DNA from 3 places in the Halomonas qinghailakensis genome. Region 2 is predicted to be linked to each of the others. Evidence: predicted binding sites of a transcription regulator. Region 2 holds the regulator's gene; each other region holds the start of a gene.
The links. The regulator sigma-54, encoded in region 2, starts transcription at its own class of promoters, with help from an activator protein. The targets are predictions, from matches to a motif close to TGGCACNNNNNTTGCTNT.
Positions count from the first base shown of each region.

Region 1 (7,601 bases), 400 kb from region 2:
CATCGCAATCAATAACGCCAGTAGAGGTATAGACAACCCACCTACAGACGCAATAGCAGGGCCAGGACAATAGCCAGAAAGGCCCCAGCCGATGCCAAACAGCGCTGCGCCGCCCAACAATTTACCATCGAGTGTTTGCTTCGTAGGCAATTGAAAACTGCCGCTAAATAATGGCTCACCACGAGCAAAGACAACCCGGTAACCCACGAATGCGGTAACGACCGCCCCCCCTAACACAAACATCAGTGTGGGGTCCCAAGCGCCAGCCACATCTAAAAAGCCAATCACTCGCGCTGGGTCCGTCATGCCAGAGATTGCAAGCCCAAGTCCAAAAAGCAACCCCGCGAGGTAGCCAGCCGCAATTTTCACGACCCCCCTGTTTTTCACGGCATGAGTACGCTTACTTATCTCGCTCATGCGCCACCTCCGATCACATGGTGCGTTACATAAACGGTCGCTATCGCGACAAGTAGGAATACGCCGGTGGCGGCCATGGAACGGGTTGATAGACGTGCCAAGCCACAAACGCCATGCCCACTGGTGCAGCCGCTACCAAGCCCAGTACCGAGGCCTACTAGCAGCCCTGCCACCAGCATCAGCGGTACACCCCCTGCTGGTGCACCAATCACTGAACCGGGGGCATCGGCTACATTACCTAACCCACCACCTAGTGCCATGACTAGCAACGGACCACTGATCAGTCCAACCAAAAAGGCCAGCCGCCAAGCGCTGTCGCCCTGAGGGCGCTGGGTTATTAAGTTTCCGATGATGCCGCTAATGCCAGCGATGCGCCCTAAGGCTCCCATCAGCCATACCGCTGATAGCCCTATCAACACACCACCAACGAGCCCTTGCAGGCTTGCCATCCAGTCCACGGCTTACACTCCTTGCCTGTAATTAATGCTTGTTTTTGCAGGTTGAGATACCCAGCAAAGGATACAGCGGGCAAAAATTAAATAGCCCTGTGGCAAGCGGCACAATGCCAACCCATCCCCACACGCCAATAGTGCCGGTGATTGCCAGCACAATTAGCACTAGACCGACAACGATTCGCGCCACTTTATCGATACCGCCAACATTTGCTTTCATCTTTAGCTCCTTAATAATAAAAATTAGTTTATAAATCAGTTAAAAACGGTTGATGGGTACTTTCAGGTAGACCTCGCCGTTATCCTCGGCAGGCGGCATTTCGCCTGCGCGCATATTGACCTGTACTGACGGGATAATGAGCCTAGGCATACCCAACGTGGCATCCCGTTCTGTGCGCATTTTTACGAATTCGTCTTCGCTGATGCCTTCGTGCACATGAACATTCGCCTCACGCTGCTCTTCAACACTGGTTTCGTGTTGGTAAACGTCTCGACCTGGTGCTTTATAGTCATGGCATAAAAACAGCCGTGTTTGCGCCGGTAGCGCCAGCACTTTTTGGATAGAGCGGTATAGCGTGCGTGCATCACCGCCGGGAAAGTCACAGCGGGCGGTACCATAATCTGGCATAAACAGTGTGTCGCCAACGAAAGCCGCATCGCCTATTACATAGGTTAGGCAGGCAGGCGTATGGCCCGGAGTATGCAGAACGTAGCCCTGAAGATTGCCAATAGTGAAGGTGTCACCTTCATTGAATAGGGCATCAAACTGGCTGCCGTCTCGAGCAAACTCGGTGCCCGCATTAAACGCTTTACCAAAAATTTCCTGCACATCGACAATACGTGCGCCAATCCCCGTTTTTCCACCCAGCGTTTGGTGCAAATAGGGCGCTGCTGAGAGGTGATCAGCATGCACATGGGTTTCTAAAATCCATGCCACTTCAAGACGGTTATCGCGAATAAATTCAATAATGTCATCTGCAGAACGTACATCTGTACGCCCTGCGGCGTAGTCGAAATCCAGCACCGAATCTAGGATAGCGCAGGCATGACTATCAGGATCCTGCACCACATAACTAAAGGTGTTGGTGGGTTCATCAAAAAAATGGGTAACGATCGGGCGTTGCATGCTATGCCTCCAACTAATGGCAAGTAGTGATGCTGCTGTGCACTCATCATAGACCATAAATGGTTATATGTTTATACTTCTTTGGAATTTAAAACCGTTTCTTGAGTGTGGTCAAGGTTGCGCATCGCTAAGTTGCATAGTGAGATATAAAAGCACTATTGAAAGAATCGATTTTGCAAAAAAAAACAGCACCCCGCTGCCTGCGAGGTGCTGTTACTCTCTAATGCTAATCTATGGAATGACGAACTAGGCGATTTAAGACGTTACACTTTACCTTGGTTATCAAGCTCAACTGCTTCATGCATGCGAGCTAGTACGTCAGGCATAGCCGCCTGCACACGGTTCCAGCTGGGAATAAAAGGACGCTCGCGGGGGTTGTCTAAAAACAGGTTGCCTGCTTCCAGCAAATTACTGGCAAATAACTCTACCGCCTGTTCTTCACAATGGCGGTCCAAACTTAGCCCATTCATCGTCGCGTCGTGATCGTAGGCTTCAATGAGGTCTAATGCTAACCGGTAGTAAGTCGCTTTAAGGGTTCTAAAATCTTCACTGCTAAAGCTAATCCCTTGGGTAGCCAACTTCCGGTACAGCGCTTTAGCGATATCCAGACTCATTCGGTTCAAACCGCCCGTTGCATCCTCTTCGCTAATGGGCTGATGCTTGTGATCATAGGCGTCAGCAATATCAACCTGGCACAGCTGACGATGCGAGTAGTTGCGCTGCAGCTCAGACAAAACGCCGATTTCTAATCCCCAATCAGCGGGAATGCGTATACCTTCAAGTACGTCACTGCGCATAGCAAACTCGCCGGACAAGGGGTAACGGAAACTGTCTAGATAATCCAAATAAGGCAGCGGTCCACAGACGGTTTTCAAAGCCCGTAACAGCGGCGTCACCATTAACCTAGAAACGCGCCCATTGAGCTTTCCTTCAGCGATACGCGGGTAGTAGCCTTTACAAAAACTGTAATTGAACCGGGGGTTCGCGACGGGATACATAAGCCTTGCCAGAAGGCCTCGGTCGTAGGTAAGAATATCGCAATCGTGAAGACCAACAGCGCTGGAACGGCCTGAACTCAGCACATAACCAGCGCAATACCATACGTTCCTTCCTTTCCCTGGCTCTAAAGCCCCTAAGCCGTGGCTCTCTAATTCTTGGTCGATGGCGCGTAAACGCGGGCCGTCATTCCATAAAATGCGAGTGTGCTGGGGTAAGCGTGAAAAGAACTCGCGCGCATATAAAAACTGGTCACGATCTGCCCTGTCTAAACCAATGACAATTTCATTGAGATAAGGCACTTTCACCAGCTCATCCACAATGGCCGACAGTGCTGGTCCTTCCAGTTCAGAAAAAAGCGAGGGTAATATCAGCCCCATTGGGCGGCGCTTGGCAAACTGGCAAAGCTCCTGTTCAAGCGCTTCAACCGGCCGACGGGTTAAGTTGTGAAAATCGGTAATCACACCATTTTGATGAAAATCACTCATACGTTAGCCTCCCGTGGCTTGTTAAACTGATGCAGCGGCTTCATTGGTGGGTGCTATTTTTAGCCCACCCTCATCTTGCCCCCACCAGTGGTCTATTCCCTCAGCCCAACCAGTTGGCCCGGTTGCATGTGTCCGATATAGCACGCTATTTTGCGGCTCGACGTTGAGCGCGTGACAGCCTCGAATGACTACGGCTTGATCAACAGTTTCCAGCATCGTGATGTCGTTTGGGCCATCGCCCAGACCTAATGTAAGCGGCTGACTGCCTCGTAAAGCAGTAAATCGTTTGATGAGCCACTCTACTGCACCGCCTTTATCAGACAGCCGCCCCATCACATGCCAAAAGCGCCCGCCCTGGGTGAGTTCAAGGCCATCGCCTTGCAGCGCAATGCGGAACGTTTCAAGTGCAGCCTCACTGTCCTCCCAAATAAACGGTTCACTCCCCTCTCGCTGCCGCGCAGCTTTCGCGCGGGTTTTATCAAGCCCGGTCAATTCCATCACTTGCTGCAGGCTTAAGTCCCCCATGCGAGTAAAACGAATGTTTAAGCGCTTACGCCAAACGTTCAAGCGCGCTCTAATGAAGCCGCTATCGACACCCGTTTGTTTAACAACCACCCCGTCTAGGCCATTACCAGGCCGGTCTAGTCGTGCATGACACCAGCCGGGCGGTAAACCAATGACGGCACCATTCTCAGCAATAAAGGGAGTCGCTGTTAGCCCAAGGGCTTCACGCAGGGGTATAAGTTCGGCGCGGGTTTTGCTAGTGACCGGTATGACCGGTACACCTAGCTGTTTAAGACGGGCAAGCCAAGGTTTAGCAGGTGAAAAGTCATAGCTGTGGTGATCTAACAGTGAACCGTCTAAATCAGTGACTACCAAACGCGGCTGAAGCGCGGGGTCCATGTCACTGGGTGACTGAGCATTACTGGGTAACGCAGTACGCGTGTGTTCGGTCATAGCACCACCTTTTGCAAATCTTAAATGTCGTTACGCACGCTCACTTGTAGACAAGCAACTAAGCAGTTTATATGCCAATACCATTTTAATTCTAAAAATCATTAAGTTAAGCCATCAAGAACAGCCATCTTTTTGCAAGCACCAAAACAACGCAATCTAAGCGCACTAAAACAGTGCATATAAAAAAACAAAAAAATGCGACAAACCCTTGGCAAAAGCTCACAAATAGCTATACTCGAATTGTACCCACTGACAACCTTGTACACCCCTCACCTGATGTCAGTGGGCTGCAGTGAGCCAAGCCCTTTCATGCCCGCCTCCCCCGGCGGGCTTTTTTTGCTAAATACTTACGTAAATGTTTACCCCAAAGCATATTCGACTATAGAGAACATTAGACTATGGAGAACATTCATCTATAAAGAACATTAGTCCACGTGGATAACAACCTCAACGCGCCGGTTTCGCGCTCGCCCTTCAACCGTAGCGTTATCTTCCAATGGTTGGGTTGCGGCTAACCCTACCGCTCGTAAACGCTCTGGGGCGACGCCTGCGGCTTCTAGTGCTTCAACAATCGCAATCGCCCGCGCACTCGAAAGCGCCCAGTTGGATGAAAATTCAGGCGTATTAATAGACTGACTATCGGAGTGCCCTTCCACCCAGACTTCGCCCTCAAAGCGCTGAATGGTTTCCATCAGCGACCCTACTAGCGAGGTGCCACCCTCTGTTAACTGAGCATCGGCAGAGGGGAATAGCAGCCGATCTTGCACTCGCAAGCTGATACCCTCAGCAACCCTGGAAACTTCCACGCCTTCTAAGTTAGGTAGATACGTCGATGCTTCCACACGCTCCTTCAATCGCTCATCAAGCGCTAATGCACTACTGATCGCGTTATCTGATACTGCTTGTACATTGACAGGGGGACGGTCAGTGAGCACGACCATGTAATCCGCGAACGGCGAAGCTGACTGACGCTCATCAGAACGCAGCAACAACTGCGGAAGCCCACTAGCAACCATCGATGGCGCTAAGTCTGATGGCGCTGTCTCTATTGATGCTTCTTCAATTGCCGACACTTCTTTAGCTCGCGCTAATAGGGGCGGCACGCCCTCAACAACAGCGCGCGCCTTAGGTAAGCCTGCTACGCCTAACGCAGCACTGATCGCAAGCGGACTGAGCGCATCGCTAGGCAGCACGCCCATTATCGCGCGCTGCTCACGACGCTCAGCAAGTGCGGCAGGCAATGGCACTTCTATGGCTGGCGCTGCCTCGTAGCTGTACTCATCAGAAGCTTCCTGTTGAAACCATGATGGGTTAGTAACATCAGCCGCCGCAATAATGATGACAAACAGCGCTACCAGTAGCGTCATGATGTCGATATAGCTAATCATCCAACCGCTATTACTTTCATCTTCTGGATAGGCGGTTAGCAATGAATCATGACGCGGACCAGCGCGGTGGTCTTCAAGCATGGGTGTTTTCACTCATTCAAGTTTTTAACCTCGTGGCCGATCTAGGGTAAGCATGGCAAACTAGTCTATCAAAAGCCGTTTCGTAGCGAGAAGGAACTATCAGGTGCGCATCCGACCTATCCCATCAATAACCGTGGCATCGAGGGCCAGGCCTTCAAAAACGGTATCTTCAATAACGATGTCTTTAAAAACGATGCCCTCTAAAACGCTGTCATTACCAACAAGGTCATCATCCATGGTTCAACTATTGCGCCCTGCCTTTATCGGACTGGCGAGCCTAATGTTAAGTGGCTGCTTCTATGCCAACACATCACAAGCTCCCATTGCGACCACCTATCCTTATAGTGAGCAGCAGCGTATGCAGGCAGCTCAACACTGGGAAGTACTCGCTCAGCACGAAGCAGCAGGCATTCTACGCAGTGAGCACGTTCGCTTTAGGGATCTGCATATCCCGGCGCAAGAGCACGCGTCAATGAATGCTTACTACGGTGGCGAGTTTGAGCGCGGTTTTCGTACGCTATTAACAAGCGAACTGGTATCGCGAGGCGGTAGCGTAATGACCCAGCCCAACGCTGGCGGAGCTACTGTGCAAGTAGATGTAGAAGTCGTTGAACATCGTGATCGCGGTTATGTACGCCCGCCTTTTGGTGCTTACACCGCTTTGGCGGGTGGTGTTACCGTGGCTAGCATGGCACTTGGAAACTGGAGCGAACCTGCACTGGCATTAATCCCCGCGGCGATGGTGGCGGATACAACCAGCGGCAGTTGGACATATGAGGGCAAAGAAGAGGTTATCATCACTACCCAGATTGTTGATAATGACCGTATTCTCTACTCCTCATCTAATATTTATTACATTAATGCGGGTGACCGACGCCACTATGCCCCACATCGCGTCCCTCAAGCGCCTGCAACCCCAACTGTTTCTATCACCGATACTTGGTAATTACATGCTTTCACTTTTTGCCCCACTTAAACTGCGCGGGTTAACCGCAAGTTTTCGCCTGTTTATTGCTGCGCTGCTTACGCTGTTCTTGGCAGGCTGTGCTGCGCTTGGCAATAACAATAGCGTGAGAAATGCCGAGCCCCAGCCAGACCTTTCCGAGCTAGCCCATGAAGCCGCCGCTCAAATGGTCGCCAGCAATCCAGACCTTACACGCCATAGTCCCATGATTGCAGCTACCTTCGTGAGTATTGATAACTTAAGCCAGTCGTCTACGTTTGGCCGTATTAGCTCAGAAATTATGGCGTCTGCCCTCGCAAGGCAAGGTATGCAGGTACGCGAAGTCAAAATGCGTGACAGCATGTTTATCGAAGAGACTGTTGGCGAATTAATTTTATCCCGCCAAGTCCAACGTCTTAGCGCCCAGCACAATGCACGCTCCATACTGATGGGTACTTACGCACAAGGCCAGGACTATCTCTATGTGAGCGCACGAGTAGTCCGCGCTGGTGATGCAATGGTGCTTGGCAGCGCTGACTTTAAACTGCCGCTGGATAATAACACCCGAAGCCTATTGGAAGGCCAAGGCGGCTGGTAGTCGACTCACCTCTTGCCGCGACACGAATGAAAAGGATGAACATGCCCACCCGCACAAGCAAACCACTTATTGTGGCCACTAGTCGCTTGATAAAGCTATGCGCAAACATTACTAAGCTGCTTAGCTATATTTTTCATGCCGTGCTGCCGAACAAA
Region 1 covers NZ_CP096973.1:2,839,091-2,846,691, reverse strand. The annotation lists gene M0220_RS13135 (DUF6691 family protein) at 1-417, opposite strand, end outside; gene M0220_RS13130 (YeeE/YedE family protein) at 414-875, opposite strand; gene M0220_RS13125 (YgaP family membrane protein) at 898-1,089, opposite strand; gene M0220_RS13120 (MBL fold metallo-hydrolase) at 1,129-1,995, opposite strand; gene M0220_RS13115 (glycosyltransferase family protein) at 2,259-3,479, opposite strand; gene M0220_RS13110 (HAD-IIB family hydrolase) at 3,501-4,436, opposite strand; gene M0220_RS13105 (OmpA family protein) at 4,862-5,905, opposite strand; gene M0220_RS13100 (hypothetical protein) at 6,005-6,142, opposite strand; gene M0220_RS13095 (hypothetical protein) at 6,141-6,851, shown strand; gene M0220_RS13090 (FlgO family outer membrane protein) at 6,856-7,446, shown strand; gene M0220_RS13085 (glycosyltransferase family 32 protein) at 7,488-7,601, shown strand, end outside.
Region 1: the regulator sigma-54 is predicted to act here: its motif matches at 4,496-4,513, upstream of M0220_RS13110 (HAD-IIB family hydrolase).

Region 2 (7,601 bases):
GGCCATCAGGCTCACCGTGAATAAACTGACTCACCCGCGGGTCTTGGTTTGTATCTAAAGTGCGTGGCGTGCCAGAAGCAACCACCTGTCCATCGGCTATTAAGTACAGGTAATCCGCAATACTAAGAGTCTCTTTGATATCGTGTGAAACGATCACTGACGTAAGTGACAACGCCTGATTAAGCCGTTTAATAAGCTGGACAAGCACACCCATTGAAATAGGATCTTGGCCGACAAAAGGCTCATCATACAAGATTAGCTCTGGGTCAAGCGCTACCGCACGTGCCAAAGCCACACGTCTTGCCATCCCCCCCGAAAGCTCAGCAGGCGATAAGTGCCTTGCCCCGCGCAACCCCACCGCTTGCAACTTGAGAAGCACAAGATCGCGAATCATAGTATCTGGCAAATTGGTATGCACTCGAAGCGGAAACGCGACATTTTCATACACATCAAGGTCTGAAAATAACGCACCACTCTGAAACAACATTCCCATGCGCTTACGAAGACTGAAGAGGGCTTTACGTGACAGGCGGTGCACGTCTTGACCATCGATTAACACTCGCCCTCGGTCGGGTGTTAACTGGCCACCAATCAGCTTTAAAAGGGTCGTTTTACCTGTACCACTTGGCCCCATAATAGCGGTCACTTGGCCACGCGAAATCGTCATATTGATTCCGCGAAAAATATCATGCTCTCCTCGCGAGAAGTACAAATCTTCAATTTCTATGAAGGGAACATCTGTCATGGGCTGGCTGGCCTTGATGATCGTCTTGCCGTGACAGCACTAGCATAAGCTGGTCGCCTGCAAGCGAGATAGTTTAAAAAAACAGTTAATCTGAAAAACAGATAGTTTAAAAAACAGTGTTTTCGAAATATTATCGAACATCGTAACTTAACGCTACTCACAGTAACAGATTCACTCATTGTGGCTATTCTTGTCAGGACAGTGCGCGCATCCCCTACAATCTGCGCCGAGATGTTATTCTTACTGTTTTAACGCTAATGAAAAAGAGACCACCTTATGCGCCAGCCACTATCGACCCCTAGCCCACTGCGTGAAAGTGCGCTGCGCACCTTACAAATTGAGCAGGCAGCCATTGGTGGGCTACAAGCCAAACTTGATGAACATTTTGACCACGCTTGCGAGCTGATTCTTGCCTGCCATGGCCGTGTTGTCGTGACTGGCATGGGTAAGTCAGGTCATATTGCGGGGAAATTAGCAGCTACATTGGCAAGTACCGGTACGCCTGCTTTTTTTGTACACCCAGGCGAAGCCAGTCACGGCGATCTCGGCATGATTACCCGGGCGGATGTCGTATTAGCACTCTCCAACTCTGGTGAAACAGCAGAAGTTACCGCGCTACTGCCGCTACTGAAACGCTTAGGCACTCCTCTTGTTAGTATGACCGGCCGCCCTGGCTCAACATTGGCTAAACATGCGGATGCACACCTCAATAGTGGCGTTGAGCGCGAAGCCTGCCCTCTCGACCTAGCGCCAACAAGTTCAACCACTGCAGCACTTGCCTTAGGCGACGCTTTGGCTGTTGCGTTATTGGAAGCACGCGGATTTACCGCTGAGGATTTTGCACTTTCACATCCAGGAGGTAGCCTGGGCAAACGTTTGCTCCTTCGCGTTAAAGATTTGATGCACAACGGGACACGCCTCCCCCAAGTGGCACTAGGCAGCCCCTTGCGTGATGCACTTATAGAAATCACCCGGCAAGGCCTGGGCTTTACCTGTGTAGTGGATAGTGAGGGGCGTCTTGCGGGCGTCTATACCGACGGTGACTTACGCCGAACGCTGGATCAGTTTCATGACCTGCGTGACGTCATCGTCGATGATGTTATGACGCGCCCTGGAAAACGTATTGGACCCGATATATTGGCGGCTGAAGCCGTTCGCATTATGGAAGATAGTCGAATTACCGCACTCGCAGTTGTGGATGATCAGCAGCGTCCCATTGGTGCGCTGCATATGCACGACCTACTTGCTAGCGGCGTTATATAACCATCTTTTTAAACGTTAATAATAGGGAGGCTATATGGCCCTACCTGAAGCACTACAAGACCGGATTCGCCGCGTAAAACTACTGGCGATTGATGTTGACGGCGTACTTACTGATGGCCGCCTCTACTTTCAAGCGGATGGCATCGAAATCAAAGCGTTTCATACCCAAGACGGTCACGGTCTCAAGCTATTGAAGCGCGTAGGTATCCATGTTGCCTTAATTACCGGGCGGGATTCACCTATGGTCAGCCAACGTGCCGCTTCTTTGGGCATTACGCATGTATATCAAGGGTGTGAGGATAAACTCACTACGCTACGCGCGCTTTGCCAACGCCTAGATATCACACTAGAGCATGTTGCTTATTGTGGCGATGACCTGCCAGACCTTGCACCGATGAAACGCTCAGGCGTTGGCATCACTGTCCCTAATGCCCCTGATTATATGCATACCCATGCTGACTGGATCACTGATCGGCTTGGCGGCCACGGTGCTGTGCGTGAAATCTGCGATAATTTACTGATGTCTCAAGGTCATTGGGACGCTGTGTTAGATACGTATTTACACGGTCAATCGTAATGCGCTTTTGGGTTAGGAAACGGTTTTGGATTACCACGCTTGTGGTGGTGCTGGGGGGTGTACTTGCCTGGATAGACCCGCGTGGATATAAAGACCAATCGTTTAATCCCGATGCGAGGGCTCAAGAGCCAGGTCACGTACTTGAAAATGCGGAAATGACACTATTTGGTGACACAGGCACCATTCAGCAATCGCTAATGACGCCACGCTTAGTGCACACCCCGCAGACAGCGATGACTGATGTTACCTCTCCCATAGCGACACTCTTTGATAGTGAAGAACGCCAATGGCTGGCTACAGCTGAGACAGGTACCCTAAATACGGATACACAGGCACTCACATTAGCCGGCTCTGCCCAGCTGCTCTCACCTGATGAGGGCTGGCAGCTCAATACAGAGTTATTACATTATAATGGCGTCACGCGTCATGCCTGGAGCGATTCCAAAACAGTGCTACAGCAACCGCCTCAGCGCCTTGACGCATCACGCATGGATATATGGCTAGATGATAGCCAGATTCGCTTAACCAATAACGTGCGCGGCACTCATCCGCCTGCCACTCGTTCTCCGTAGGAGCCGCAATGAACGCTCTCATTCGTACAGCACTCTTCACCATTGCGCTACCCCTCTCTGCGGCAGCGCTACCGGTCATGGCACAAAGCCAAGCCCCTGTAGAAGTAGAAGCTGACCGGTTAGATCTAGACCAACGAGCGGGCACCGCCGTGTATTTTGGGAATGTCGATATTCGGCAGGGCAATATGCAGCTGCGCGGCAATCGCGTTGAAATCCAGCGCAATGATGCTGGCGAACTATCGCGCGCCGTGGCAACCGGTGAGCGAGCCTATATACGCAACCAACCCGAAGGTCAGGCTAGCCCGATGGAAGGCTGGGCAAAGCGGATTATCTATCATGTGGCCGAACGCCGAGTAGAACTGATTGATCAAGCCGAACTTACCCAGCAAACAGATCGTTTTCAGGGCGGCCGATTAGAGTATTTCATTGACCAAGGCGTGGTTCAGGCCCGCTCTGACGTGAGTGGCGGTGAGCCACAACGTATCCGAATGACGCTTCAGCCAGAACAATAGGGAGCGCCCAGTGGCGACAAATAGCGCAGAGCCAGCACCTCAGACCACATCATCAAAACCAACATTCGAAGAGGCGCCGATAAAAACACTCTATGCCCATCACTTAGCCAAAAGCTATAAACGCCGTCGCGTGGTTAAGGACATAAATTTAGAGATCTCTCAAGGCAGCGTCGTCGGTTTGCTTGGCCCTAACGGCGCAGGCAAAACAACATCGTTTTATATGATTGTCGGCCTAGTAAAGTCTGATGCAGGAAAAGTAGGCATTGATGGGCTTGATTTAACGCATGCTCCTATGCACGAGCGCGCCATGGCAGGGATTGGCTATCTGCCTCAAGAAGCCTCTATTTTTCGCAAACTATCCGTTGCCGATAACATCATGGCAATCTTGGAGACTCGTAAAGCACTTGATCACAGCGCCCGCGAACAACGTCTTGAGACGCTACTGGAAGATTTTCATATCACCCACATTCGCGACAATTTAGGTATGAGCCTTTCAGGTGGAGAGCGTAGACGTGTTGAGATTGCTCGCTCCCTCGCAACAGAACCTGCCTTTATTTTGCTTGACGAGCCGTTCGCTGGCGTCGATCCGATCTCAGTAGGCGACATTAAAGCAATTATCCGAGCACTTAAAAAACGTCATATAGGCGTATTGATTACTGACCACAATGTGCGAGAAACGCTGGATATTTGCGATATCGCCTATATTGTTGGCGACGGTCACATCATCGCTAGCGGCCCGCCACAAGAAATTCTCAACAACCAAAAGGTAAGAGATGTTTATTTAGGTGCTGATTTTCGCCTGTAAACAACCACCTGCCTGAAAAATTGTGTCTGTGGCATGCTTATTGCACTTGCACCAAACCATAACTCGCACTAGGGTGGAGCTTTCTGATAAACGAGTGGTTCTCAGATGGTCATGAAAGCTTCTCTTCAATTGCGTATCGGCACACAGCTGACCATGACACCCCAGCTGCAGCAGGCGATTGCCCTGCTGCAGCTATCAACATTGGACCTTCGTCAAGAAATTCAGCAAGCACTTGATGCCAACCCAATGCTTGAGCAGGAAGACGAATTCGGCGAACAGGCTGTTAGTGAACCCCAGGAAACGGAATGGTCCGACAGCATTCCTAACGAACTCTCCACTGATAGTGACTGGTCAGACACTTATCAGGATCTAGGCAACCATAGCAGCGGCGGCGAGGGGCCTGATTTTGAACGTCAAGCCGCTGGTCAAAGCTTACATGGCCACCTACTTTGGCAGCTCGCCATGACGGATTTCTCCTCTCGCGACCATGCCATCGCAGAAAGCCTTATAGATGCTCTGGATGCTAATGGCTATCTAACTCAGCCCCTCAATGACATCCGCGAGGGGCTTAAGGCCCAAGGTCATGAAGGGCTTAGCCAGCGTGAAGTTGAAACAACCTTACTGCGTCTTCAACAGTTTGAACCCACCGGCGTATTTGCTCGTGATCTGCGCGAATGTTTAATGTTGCAGCTCGCCTCACTACCGGAAGATACACCGCTGCTTATGCCTGCCAAGAGGCTAGTGCGTCAATTTCTTGAAGCGCTCGGTAAGGATGATGTGCGTTTGTTAAAGCGACGTTTAAGCTTGGGTGATGATCAGCTAGATGATGTAATTCGTTTGATCCGCAGCCTTGATCCTCGCCCAGGCAGCGCATTTGGAGACACCGATGACAGCTATGTAACGCCAGACCTAGTGGTTCGCCATGACAACGAAGGCTGGCACCTGGAACTAAACCCAGAAGCACTGCCACGACTGCGTATTCAGCCTGACTACGCAAGTCTTATCAAACGGGCTGACAAAAGCCAGGATAACCAGTTTTTAAAGGAGCACCTTCAGGAAGCGCGCTGGCTAATCAAGAGCCTCTCAAGCCGAAACGATACGCTACTGCGTGTTGGCCGAGAAATTATCGCTCGCCAGATAGGCTTTCTGGAACACGGCGAAGAAGCTATGAAGCCGTTAATTTTAGCGGATATCGCAGACGCTGTGGAAATGCATGAATCTACTATTTCCAGGGTCACCACCCAGAAATATATCCATACCCCGCGCGGCGTATTTGAACTCAAATACTTCTTTTCCAGCCAAGTGAGCGGGCAAGACGGAGGTGACAGCCACTCTAGCACCGCCATCCGTGCACGAATCAAAAAACTGGTGCAAGATGAACCGCCTGGCAAACCTCTCTCAGACAGCCGTCTTGTATCGCTTTTGGAAGAGGGAGGCATTAATGTAGCGAGGCGTACAGTGGCCAAATATCGCGAGTCGATGGGCATTCCTTCTTCCAGCGAACGTCGCCGCTTACGCTGATAAAACAGCGCTAAAGAGACAAAGTCTGTTTAAGGGCTTTGCAATAGCGCAAAAAGGGTTACAATCGAAGAACAGTCCGACGGATAAGGAGCACGTCAATGCAAGTAAATATCACTGGTCATCACGTAGAACTGACTGACGCCTTGCGTGACTATGTTAATGAAAAGCTGGAACGCGTTGAGCGCCATTACGACAATATTACTACCGTACAAGTGACCTTATCTGTTGAAAAGGAGCGCCAGCAAGCTGCCTGCACGCTGCATGCTGCCGGTGCAGACCTACACGCAGAAGCATTAGATAATGACATGTATGCAGCCATTGATGCGCTAGCAGACAAAATTGATCGTCAACTCGTTAAACATAAGGAAAAAGCACAAGCTCGCGCCCAAGGCGCAGGCGTGCGTTAATTCAATGACGTTGGAAACTATCCTCCCCCCAGAGCGCGTTCTCTATGACGTTCCTGGGGGCAGTAAAAAGAGGGTGCTGGAGTTTTTCAGCACCTTCATTGCACAAAACATCCCAAGTTTAGACAGCCAAGAAGTGTTTAGCCGTCTTATTGGACGCGAACGCCTAGGAAGCACAGGAATAGGCAACGGAGTTGCTATTCCTCATGCACGTAGCCCTCATTGCAGCTCGCCCATCGCTGGCTTTTTAAAGCTTGCTGAGCCGGTAGATTTTGATGCTATTGATGGTGATCCAGTCGATCTTGTATTCGTGCTATTGGTGCCTGAAGAGGCAGACGACACCCACTTAGCATTATTAGGTCAAGTGGCGTCTATTATGAATAACGTCGACACACGTCAACAACTGCGTAAATCCACAAGCCAGCGTGAGCTTTTAGAACTCATCACAGCGAAAATACGCGAGCAGCCTGTTACCTAGATGGCCCACCGCTAAGCACTACACGCTAAACTAACGTTTATCCCCATTTTGATTGGCATGCCAAGAGAAAATCTATGCAACTGGTGATCATTAGCGGCCGTTCAGGGTCCGGTAAATCTATCGCCTTACAAGCGTTAGAAGATCTTGGCTATTACGCCATCGATAACTTACCTGCCATGCTACTTGGCTCCCTAGTAGATGAACTGCGTGAGCAAGGAGAGCGCACTCAGCTAGCGGTCAGCATTGATGCTCGCAATCTACCAGCAGCTTTACAGCAATTGCCGACAATGCTCGAGGCTTTACGCCAGAAAAGCATTCACTTTCAAGTTATCTATCTCACTACGGATGCTCGCATACTTCTTGAACGCTATTCTGCTACGCGGCGGCGACACCCGCTAACCCGGGATAGTGATATGACGTTAGAAGAAGCAATTGATAAAGAAGAAGAAACCCTGCTCGACATTCGAGATCTCGCAGACCTAATGATCGACACCTCTCGCTTATCGGTTCACGATTTGCGACGCCGAATAACAGATCAGGTTGCCCAGCAGCGAGAAGATAGACTTACCCTTACGTTTGAATCGTTTGGCTACAAACGCGGCGTGCCGCTCGATGCAGATCTAGTCTTTGACGTGCGCTGTCTACCAAACCCCTACTGGGATCCTACGTTACGCCAATATACTGGGCGCGATGCTAAAATCGTTACTTTCCTAAGTGGTTATTC
Region 2 covers NZ_CP096973.1:3,241,612-3,249,212, reverse strand. The annotation lists gene M0220_RS14745 (ABC transporter ATP-binding protein) at 1-745, opposite strand, end outside; gene M0220_RS14740 (KpsF/GutQ family sugar-phosphate isomerase) at 1,022-2,008, shown strand; gene M0220_RS14735 (KdsC family phosphatase) at 2,043-2,585, shown strand; gene lptC (LPS export ABC transporter periplasmic protein LptC) at 2,585-3,157, shown strand; gene lptA (lipopolysaccharide transport periplasmic protein LptA) at 3,166-3,669, shown strand; gene lptB (LPS export ABC transporter ATP-binding protein) at 3,749-4,474, shown strand; gene M0220_RS14715 (RNA polymerase factor sigma-54) at 4,580-5,995, shown strand; gene hpf (ribosome hibernation-promoting factor, HPF/YfiA family) at 6,094-6,402, shown strand; gene ptsN (PTS IIA-like nitrogen regulatory protein PtsN) at 6,407-6,877, shown strand; gene rapZ (RNase adapter RapZ) at 6,952-7,601, shown strand, end outside.

Region 3 (7,601 bases), 1.3 Mb from region 2:
GCTGGCTTTCACGGGTATGGGGCAGCTTGAGTTTCCTGAATTTACCATTCGCAATGCGCTGGTCACTACCCAGTACCCTGGCGCTACACCAGAAGAAGTAGAGCAGGAAGTTACTTCAACGCTGGAAGAAGCCATTCAAGAAATGCCCTCGATCAAACGCATCAGTTCGGTGAGTTCTGATGGGTTTTCGCAGATCACCGTTGAACTGCAAAGCACGGTTCAAAACGATGAGCTGCAACAGCTTTGGGATTCCCTACGCCGCAAAGTGGGCGATGCTCAAGCTGCCTTGCCGCCAGGCGCGAGTCAGTCTCGTGTTAATGACGATTTTGGCGATGTTTTCGGTCTGATGATTAACCTGACCGGGGATGGCTACGCCATGCCTGACTTAAAAGGTCATGCCGAGTTTCTTAAGCGTGAACTCGCCTTGGTGGAGGGGGTTGAAAAGGTGTCGCTGGCGGGGGTCAGGGAAGAGCGCATTTTCATAGAAGTTGACCGAGAGCGGCTACGTGCGTTGAACATCCCTCTAAGTTCACTCCAACAACTGCTTGATACGCAAAATGCGGTAGTCGATTCGGGACACTTAAAGCAGGGAGGCCAGCGTTTCCGGGTAACGCCGTCGGGTAGTTCTGCCAATATTGATGATTTACGTGCGCTCATCGTCAGTGAAGGCAACGGTGAGTTAGTGAGGTTGAGCGATATCGCGGAGGTTTCCCGTGGCTTAGCCGAGCAACCACAACTGCTCTATCGCGATATGGGGCGGCCGGCCATTTCCCTAGGCATCTCGTTTGAAAGTGGCGTTAACGTGGTCGAAGTAGGTGCCCGCTTAGATCAACGGCTAGAGGAACTGGAGGCACGTTCGCCGTTGGGTATGGAGCTTAATGTGGTCTATGACCAGCCGAGCGTGGTAGATGACGCGGTATCCGGTTTTCTAATCAGCCTGCTTCAGGCGGTGTCCATCGTTATTGTAGTGCTAATGCTGTTTATGGGCTGGCGCAGCGGTCTACTGATGGGCTTTATTCTGCTGATCACCATTATTGGCACTTTTATGTTGATGCGTATCCACGGCTTGCAACTGGAGAAAATCTCCCTGGGTGCGCTGATTATCGCCTTGGGTATGCTGGTCGATAATGCCATTGTGGTTACCGAAGGCATGCTAGTAGGCCTTAAGCGCGGCCAAAGTATTCGTGAGTCGGCACATCAGGTGGTTAAGCAAAACGCTTGGCCGCTGCTGGCAGCCACGCTGATTGCAGTGGCGGCGTTTGCACCAATTGGGTTGTCGCCGGATACCACCGGTGAATTTATCGGCTCGCTGTTCTATGTGTTGCTGTATTCATTGCTGTTAAGTTGGCTAACAGCGCTGACGCTCACGCCTTTCTATTTCAAGCTGCTGTTTCGCAATGTCGCCCCTAGCAGCACAGACGAAGACCCCTATACAGGCGTGGTGTACCGCGTATTTAGCCGTGTGATTGTGGCGGGTATCCGGCTGCGTTGGCTGACGATTGGGCTGGTATTGGTAATACTGGCAGGCGCGGTTGTCGGTTTTGGTTCCGTCAAGAATGCCTTCTTCCCTGCCTCGAATACGCCTCTCTTCTTTGTCGATTACCGCACACCAGAAGGCACCGATATTCTGGAAACTGAACGGCGGGTCGCTGAACTTGAAGACGTGGTCATGGACATGGACGGTGTACGCCACCTTACCACCGTTATTGGCGGCGGTGCCCAGCGCTTTACCCTAACCTATGCGCCGGAAGACCGTTATGCCAGCTATTCGCAGCTAATAATTGAAACTGATGACAAGGTCACGCAGCAAGCGCGCATGGCGGATGTTGAAGCGGTGCTTGAACGTGATCACAGTGATATCGACTATAAAATTGCCCCGTTGGAAGTTGGCCCTGCTCCGAAAGCGAAAATTGAAGCAAGGCTATACGGCAGCGATCCTGCTGTCTTACGCCAGCTAGGTGAACAAGTTGCAGCCCTGTTTAGTGATACGTCCAATATGGTCAGCGTACGCACTAGCTGGCGTAACCGTGTTCAGGCCGTGGTGCCAATTTTTGCCGAAGACACAGCGCGACGGCTGGGCGTTACCCGTGAGAATCTGGCGGCCACACTGGCGCTAAGTACCAGTGGTAGTCAGGTGGGCATTTATCGTGACGGCAGTGACCTTATCCCGATTGTTGCCAGGGCCATACCCGAGCAGCGCAATGATATCGATAACGTCGGATCACTTAACGTATGGAGCGCTGAACAGGGGCGCTACATCACTGCAGACCAAGTGATGCGCGATGTGACGACCCAGGTGGCTGACCCATTGATGATGCGCCGTGACCGCGAACGCATGCTAGCAGTATATGGTGAACCCGACCCGCTCAGTGGCGTGACTGCGGCTAGTGTATTGGCTCAGGTTCGACCGCAAGTAGAGGCGCTTGACCTGCCACCCGGTTACCGACTTGAGTGGGGCGGTGAATTTGAGACTGCTGGTGAAGCACAGAGCGGTCTATTTTCCTCACTGCCACTTGGCTTGGTAATGATGTTTATCATCACGGTGGTGTTGTTTAACAACTTCCGTCAGCCGCTGGCGATCTGGTTTTTGGTACCGCTGACCATTGTCGGGGTAGTCGCTGCACTTCTGATAACTGGGATGCCGTTCTCGTTTATGGCGTTGCTGGGCACACTGAGTTTGATTGGGATGGTGATCAAGAATGCCATTGTGCTGGTAGAAGAGATCAATGTGCAGCTACCACTGCACAAAGATCGCTATCACGCTGTAGTACGCGCTGCCATTAGTCGTGTCCGGCCCGTTTCCATGGCTGCGCTGACTACCATGCTAGGGCTGATCCCGCTGATTAGTGATGCATTCTTCGCCAGCATGGCGGTCGCGCTGATTGGTGGTCTCGGTGTCGCCACGCTACTCACCCTTATCGTACTACCGGTGATCTACTGCGTGCTTTACCAGATCAAGATTCACTGAGCGCCCTTATCAATCGCTGGCGCCAAACGGTGAGGGCAGCGTGGTGCAGTTGCTTCGCGATTGGATGCAACAATGTGCGGCTGCTTCGTTTGGCTGCCCTTTATTGGTGCTCAACATTGGCGTATAGACGCACCGTCACCATCATTTCGACTGTGAGTGATGGTGATGGTGGCTAAATAGATAAAGAAGCCAGCAGCTGGTATCTCTCACCGCTGGCAAACGGATGTTGCTTACTTTGGAGTATCCGTTTTAGGCGGCTCAGTACTGTTAGCACTAGTACCTTGTGGTTGAACGGGCGCTGGTGGTGCTTCTGCTTCAACAGGGGTGTTGCTTGTAGACGTAGAGGCTTCCACTGCTGCCTCAAGGCTGGCTACCTGCCGCTCCAGCGCTTCAACGCGTGAGCGCGTGCGCTGTAGTACATCCATCAAAATATCAAAGTCTTCCCGTGACACCAGTTCCAGCCGGTCAAAGGCACCGCGTACCACCTGCTGTACGCCCTTTTGAATGTCTTCTGGGGCTTGGGATGCGTTTTGCAGACGATCCCCGATTTGCTGGGCTAAACGGCTAATGCGATCTTGAGGCGCCATCGCTCTCTCCTTAAATGTCCACGCATAAATGTGCACTGCTTATTAATAAGGATACGCAACCCGTCGCCAATACGCATGCGTCGTTTGCAATTTAGCTTCAGTCCTTTCGCAATTGGTTTGCTGCATCGAAATGAAGCGTCTCGCTTTTGTTAATGTTCTTTTATGGTGCAAGCAGCTAATGGCAAATGCTGCTATGCCTGACTCCCTGTTAGATAATCTTAAATTATGTGAAACAACCTGCTGACTTTTAAGCAAAAAAAATTGAGTGGCACGGTATGCGCATTGACGAGGTAAGTACTTAACTCGGGCGGCGCTGCCGCTACCTAATCCAGCAGGGGAGATCCGGGATGAAACTCATCACCGCTATCATCAAGCCATTCAAGCTTGACGACGTTCGTGAAGCGCTCGCCGATAACGGCGTTCAGGGCATTACGGTTACTGAAGTCAAAGGCTTTGGCCGTCAAAAAGGGCATACCGAGCTTTACCGTGGCGCGGAGTATGTGGTCGATTTCCTACCTAAAGTAAAAGTAGAGGTTGCTGTCGATGATGCGCGCTTGGAGAGCGTTCTCGACGCCATTTGCAGCGCAGCTAACAGTGGCAAAATTGGCGACGGCAAGGTGTTTGTAACGCCATTAGAAGATGTGATCCGTATTCGTACCGGTGAGCGCGGCGCAGACGCTGTGTGATCAACACTTTCCGGACTGTTTTTACGTATAACTTCTCTTAGTACAACGGGGAACACCTCATGAATGAGTTAGCTGATTTGAGCTATGCGCTCGATACGTTTTACTTCTTAATTTGCGGCGTGCTCGTAATGTGGATGGCCGCTGGCTTCTCGATGCTTGAAGCGGGTTTGGTGCGTTCAAAAAATACCGCCGAGATTTTGACCAAAAATATCGCGCTGTTTGCGATTGCCTGCACCATGTACTTACTGGTGGGTTACTACATCATGTATTCCAGCAGCGCGGGAGGCTTCTTACCTAACCTTGGCTTCCTGATTGGCACTGAAAATAGCGTTGATGCGGTGACGGCTGGTGGTGACGATGCACCTTATTACTCCATGCGCTCTGACTTTTTCTTCCAGGTAGTGTTTGTCGCAACCGCCATGTCGATTGTGTCGGGTGCGGTTGCCGAGCGTATGAAACTGTGGGCATTCCTGGCCTTCGCCGTGGTGATGACAGCTTTTATCTACCCAGTATCTGGTTACTGGACATGGGGCGGCGGCTGGTTGTCTGAAGTGGGTTACTCTGACTATGCGGGTTCCGGCATTGTTCACTTAGCTGGTGCAGCCGCTGCCTTAGCTGGTGTCTTAGTGCTTGGCCCACGTAAAGGTAAGTACGGTAAAGACGGTTCTATCCATGCGATTCCAGGTGCAAATATGCCGCTGGCGACCCTGGGTACCTTCATTCTGTGGATGGGCTGGTTCGGTTTCAACGGTGGCTCTGAGCTGAAAATGTCTGATATCAGCTCTGCCAACAACGTTGCTCAAGTATTTGTGAACACCAACGCAGCCGCTGCGGGTGGCGTTCTAGCGGCACTGATTCTTGCCAAGCTGTGGTTCCGTAAAGCTGATCTTACTATGGCACTGAACGGCGCGTTAGCAGGTCTAGTGGCGATTACCGCTGATCCGCTGTCTCCTTCTGCACTGGGCGCTGCTGTGATTGGTGCTGTGGGTGGTGTGATCGTCGTCGCCTCTATTGTCACGTTGGACAAGCTGAAACTTGATGATCCAGTGGGTGCAATCTCGGTACACGGTGTTGTGGGTATCTGGGGTGTATTAGCAGTGCCGCTGACCAATGGTGATGCTTCTTTCGGTGCACAGCTGATTGGTATCGTCGGTATCTTTGGCTGGGTATTCGTGGCAAGTCTTGTGGTCTGGCTGGTATTGAAAGCCATCATGGGAATTCGCGTTAGCGAAGAAGAAGAGTATGAAGGTGTCGATATCGCCGAGTGTGGTCTTGAAGCCTACCCTGAGTTTAGCGTTAAGAAATAAGCCTGCGCTAATGAAGTGAGCTGGCGTGTTCTTTCGGCCTCCCTATCGGGAGGCCTTTTTAGTTCTAGAAAGATAGTTCTAGAAAGATAGTTATGGATAGGTAGTTATGGATAGGTAGTTCTTGAAACTTGATTATGAAGACCTGGCCTTAAAGCCTGATTTTTAAAATTAGCGCTATGTACCTCGCCTAGTCGGTTTAGTTATGCTGACGAACATGGGTGCCCCACAAAAATAGTGTTAACTCAAAAGGCCGAGAGCTGAGCGATGTCAGATAAACAACAGTTGTCACTATTTGCTCAGGCTGAGCCTGATAGCCCTTTTAGCAAGTACATTGTGTATGTGGATGAGAGCGGCGACCATGGTATGGAGACCATTGATCCGCAGTATCCGCTATTTGTATTGGCGTTGTGTGTATTCCATAAACGTCACTACAGTGAGCAGGTAGTTTCAGCACTGGAAAAATTTAAGTTTCATCACTTTGGGCATGATCAAGTAGTGCTGCACGAAAGCGAAATACGCAAGGAAAAAGGACAGTTCACTATATTTCGCAGTCGAGAACAGAAACACCATTTTCTCAATGAGCTAACAAATATTATTGAACGCAGTAACTTTATTCTGATCAGCTGCGTGATAGATAAGCGGCGCTTAAAAAAACAGGATATTGCCAACACCAACCCTTACCACATTGCTCTTGGGTTTTGCCTAGAAACGCTTTACGATTTTCTGGAAGAGAAGAACGAGCAGACGTCATTAACCCATGTAGTGGTTGAGCGCCGCGGACCTAAAGAAGATGATGAATTGGAGCTTGAGTTTAGGCGTATTTGCGATCGTGATAATGCCAGAAATATTGTGCTGCCATTTGATGTGCTGTTTGCAGATAAAAAAGTAATGTCATCCGGACTGCAGTTAGCCGACTTAGTGGCTCGACCAATAGGCCTGAGCCTACTGCGACCAGAACAATCCAATAGGGCTTTTGATGCTCTCAAAGATAAATTTTACTGTGAGGGAGGAAGAAATGGCGTTGGCCAGGGGTATGAAGATTGGGGCTTAATGATTTACCCGCCCCTAGACAGCGAAAAGCCCCGATGAAACTCACCGAGGCTATAACGCCGACCGGGCACCCCCAATCCACTTGGCCCAAAGTATAGGCAGGGTCGATACCTAGTGGCAACAGGAATTCAGAGTGTGAACGATGAAACTTTCGAAAAACTCCGGACCGAGTGGCTACTAGCCAAGAAAAAACCACTACATAAAAACAGCAAGTGTGTAGTACTCACTAGGGTAGGAGTGAGGCGGCCTCTAAACGCTTTTTTTATTCTCTGCCGGTAGCGGTGTATGCTTAACGCTAACGGGCTTGGCTAACAGCAGTGTCCCGCCACCCTTTGATAAAAGGCCACCAAGCTAGAGGATGTCGCAATGAAATTGATCTCAGCCATTATCAAGCCGTTTAAGCTTGATGACGTACGCGAATCGCTCTCTGATATCGGCGTGCAGGGCATTACGGTAACGGAAGTGAAGGGCTTTGGCCGTCAGAAAGGCCATACTGAGCTATACCGTGGTGCAGAGTACGTGGTGGATTTTCTGCCCAAGGTGAAATTAGAAGTAGCCGTTGATGACGATATGGCCGAGCAGGTGATTGATGCCATCACTCAAGTGGCAAACACCGGTAAGATCGGTGACGGTAAAATCTTTGTAATGCCACTGGAGCAGGTAATCCGTATTCGTACTGGTGAAACCGGTAAAGACGCGGTTTAACCGCGACAGGCCTAGCTGCCTAACGTTACCAAAACGCCCCGCTAAATGGTGTTGTTTAGCGGGGCGTTGTTATTAGTTGGCGGTCGCTTACCTAGCCGCCAATTTCTTGCTTGTTACTGCTTACTTTTCAACAAAGGCGCGCTCAATCACGTAGTCGCCCGGCTCGCCCATGCGCGGGGAAATATTCAAGCCCAGCTCGTCTAGCAGTGCGCTAGTGTCGTCGAGCATGGCGGGGCTACCGCAAATCATCGCGCGGTCTTGGCGTGGGTCAATCGGCGGAAGACCGGTATCTTCAAAC
Region 3 covers NZ_CP096973.1:1,910,967-1,918,567, forward strand. The annotation lists gene M0220_RS09045 (efflux RND transporter permease subunit) at 1-2,968, shown strand, start outside; gene M0220_RS09050 (accessory factor UbiK family protein) at 3,199-3,555, opposite strand; gene M0220_RS09055 (P-II family nitrogen regulator) at 3,903-4,241, shown strand; gene M0220_RS09060 (ammonium transporter) at 4,301-5,548, shown strand; gene M0220_RS09065 (DUF3800 domain-containing protein) at 5,813-6,637, shown strand; gene glnK (P-II family nitrogen regulator) at 6,965-7,303, shown strand; gene M0220_RS09075 (ferredoxin--NADP reductase) at 7,424-7,601, opposite strand, start outside.
Region 3: the regulator sigma-54 is predicted to act here: its motif matches at 3,822-3,839, upstream of M0220_RS09055 (P-II family nitrogen regulator).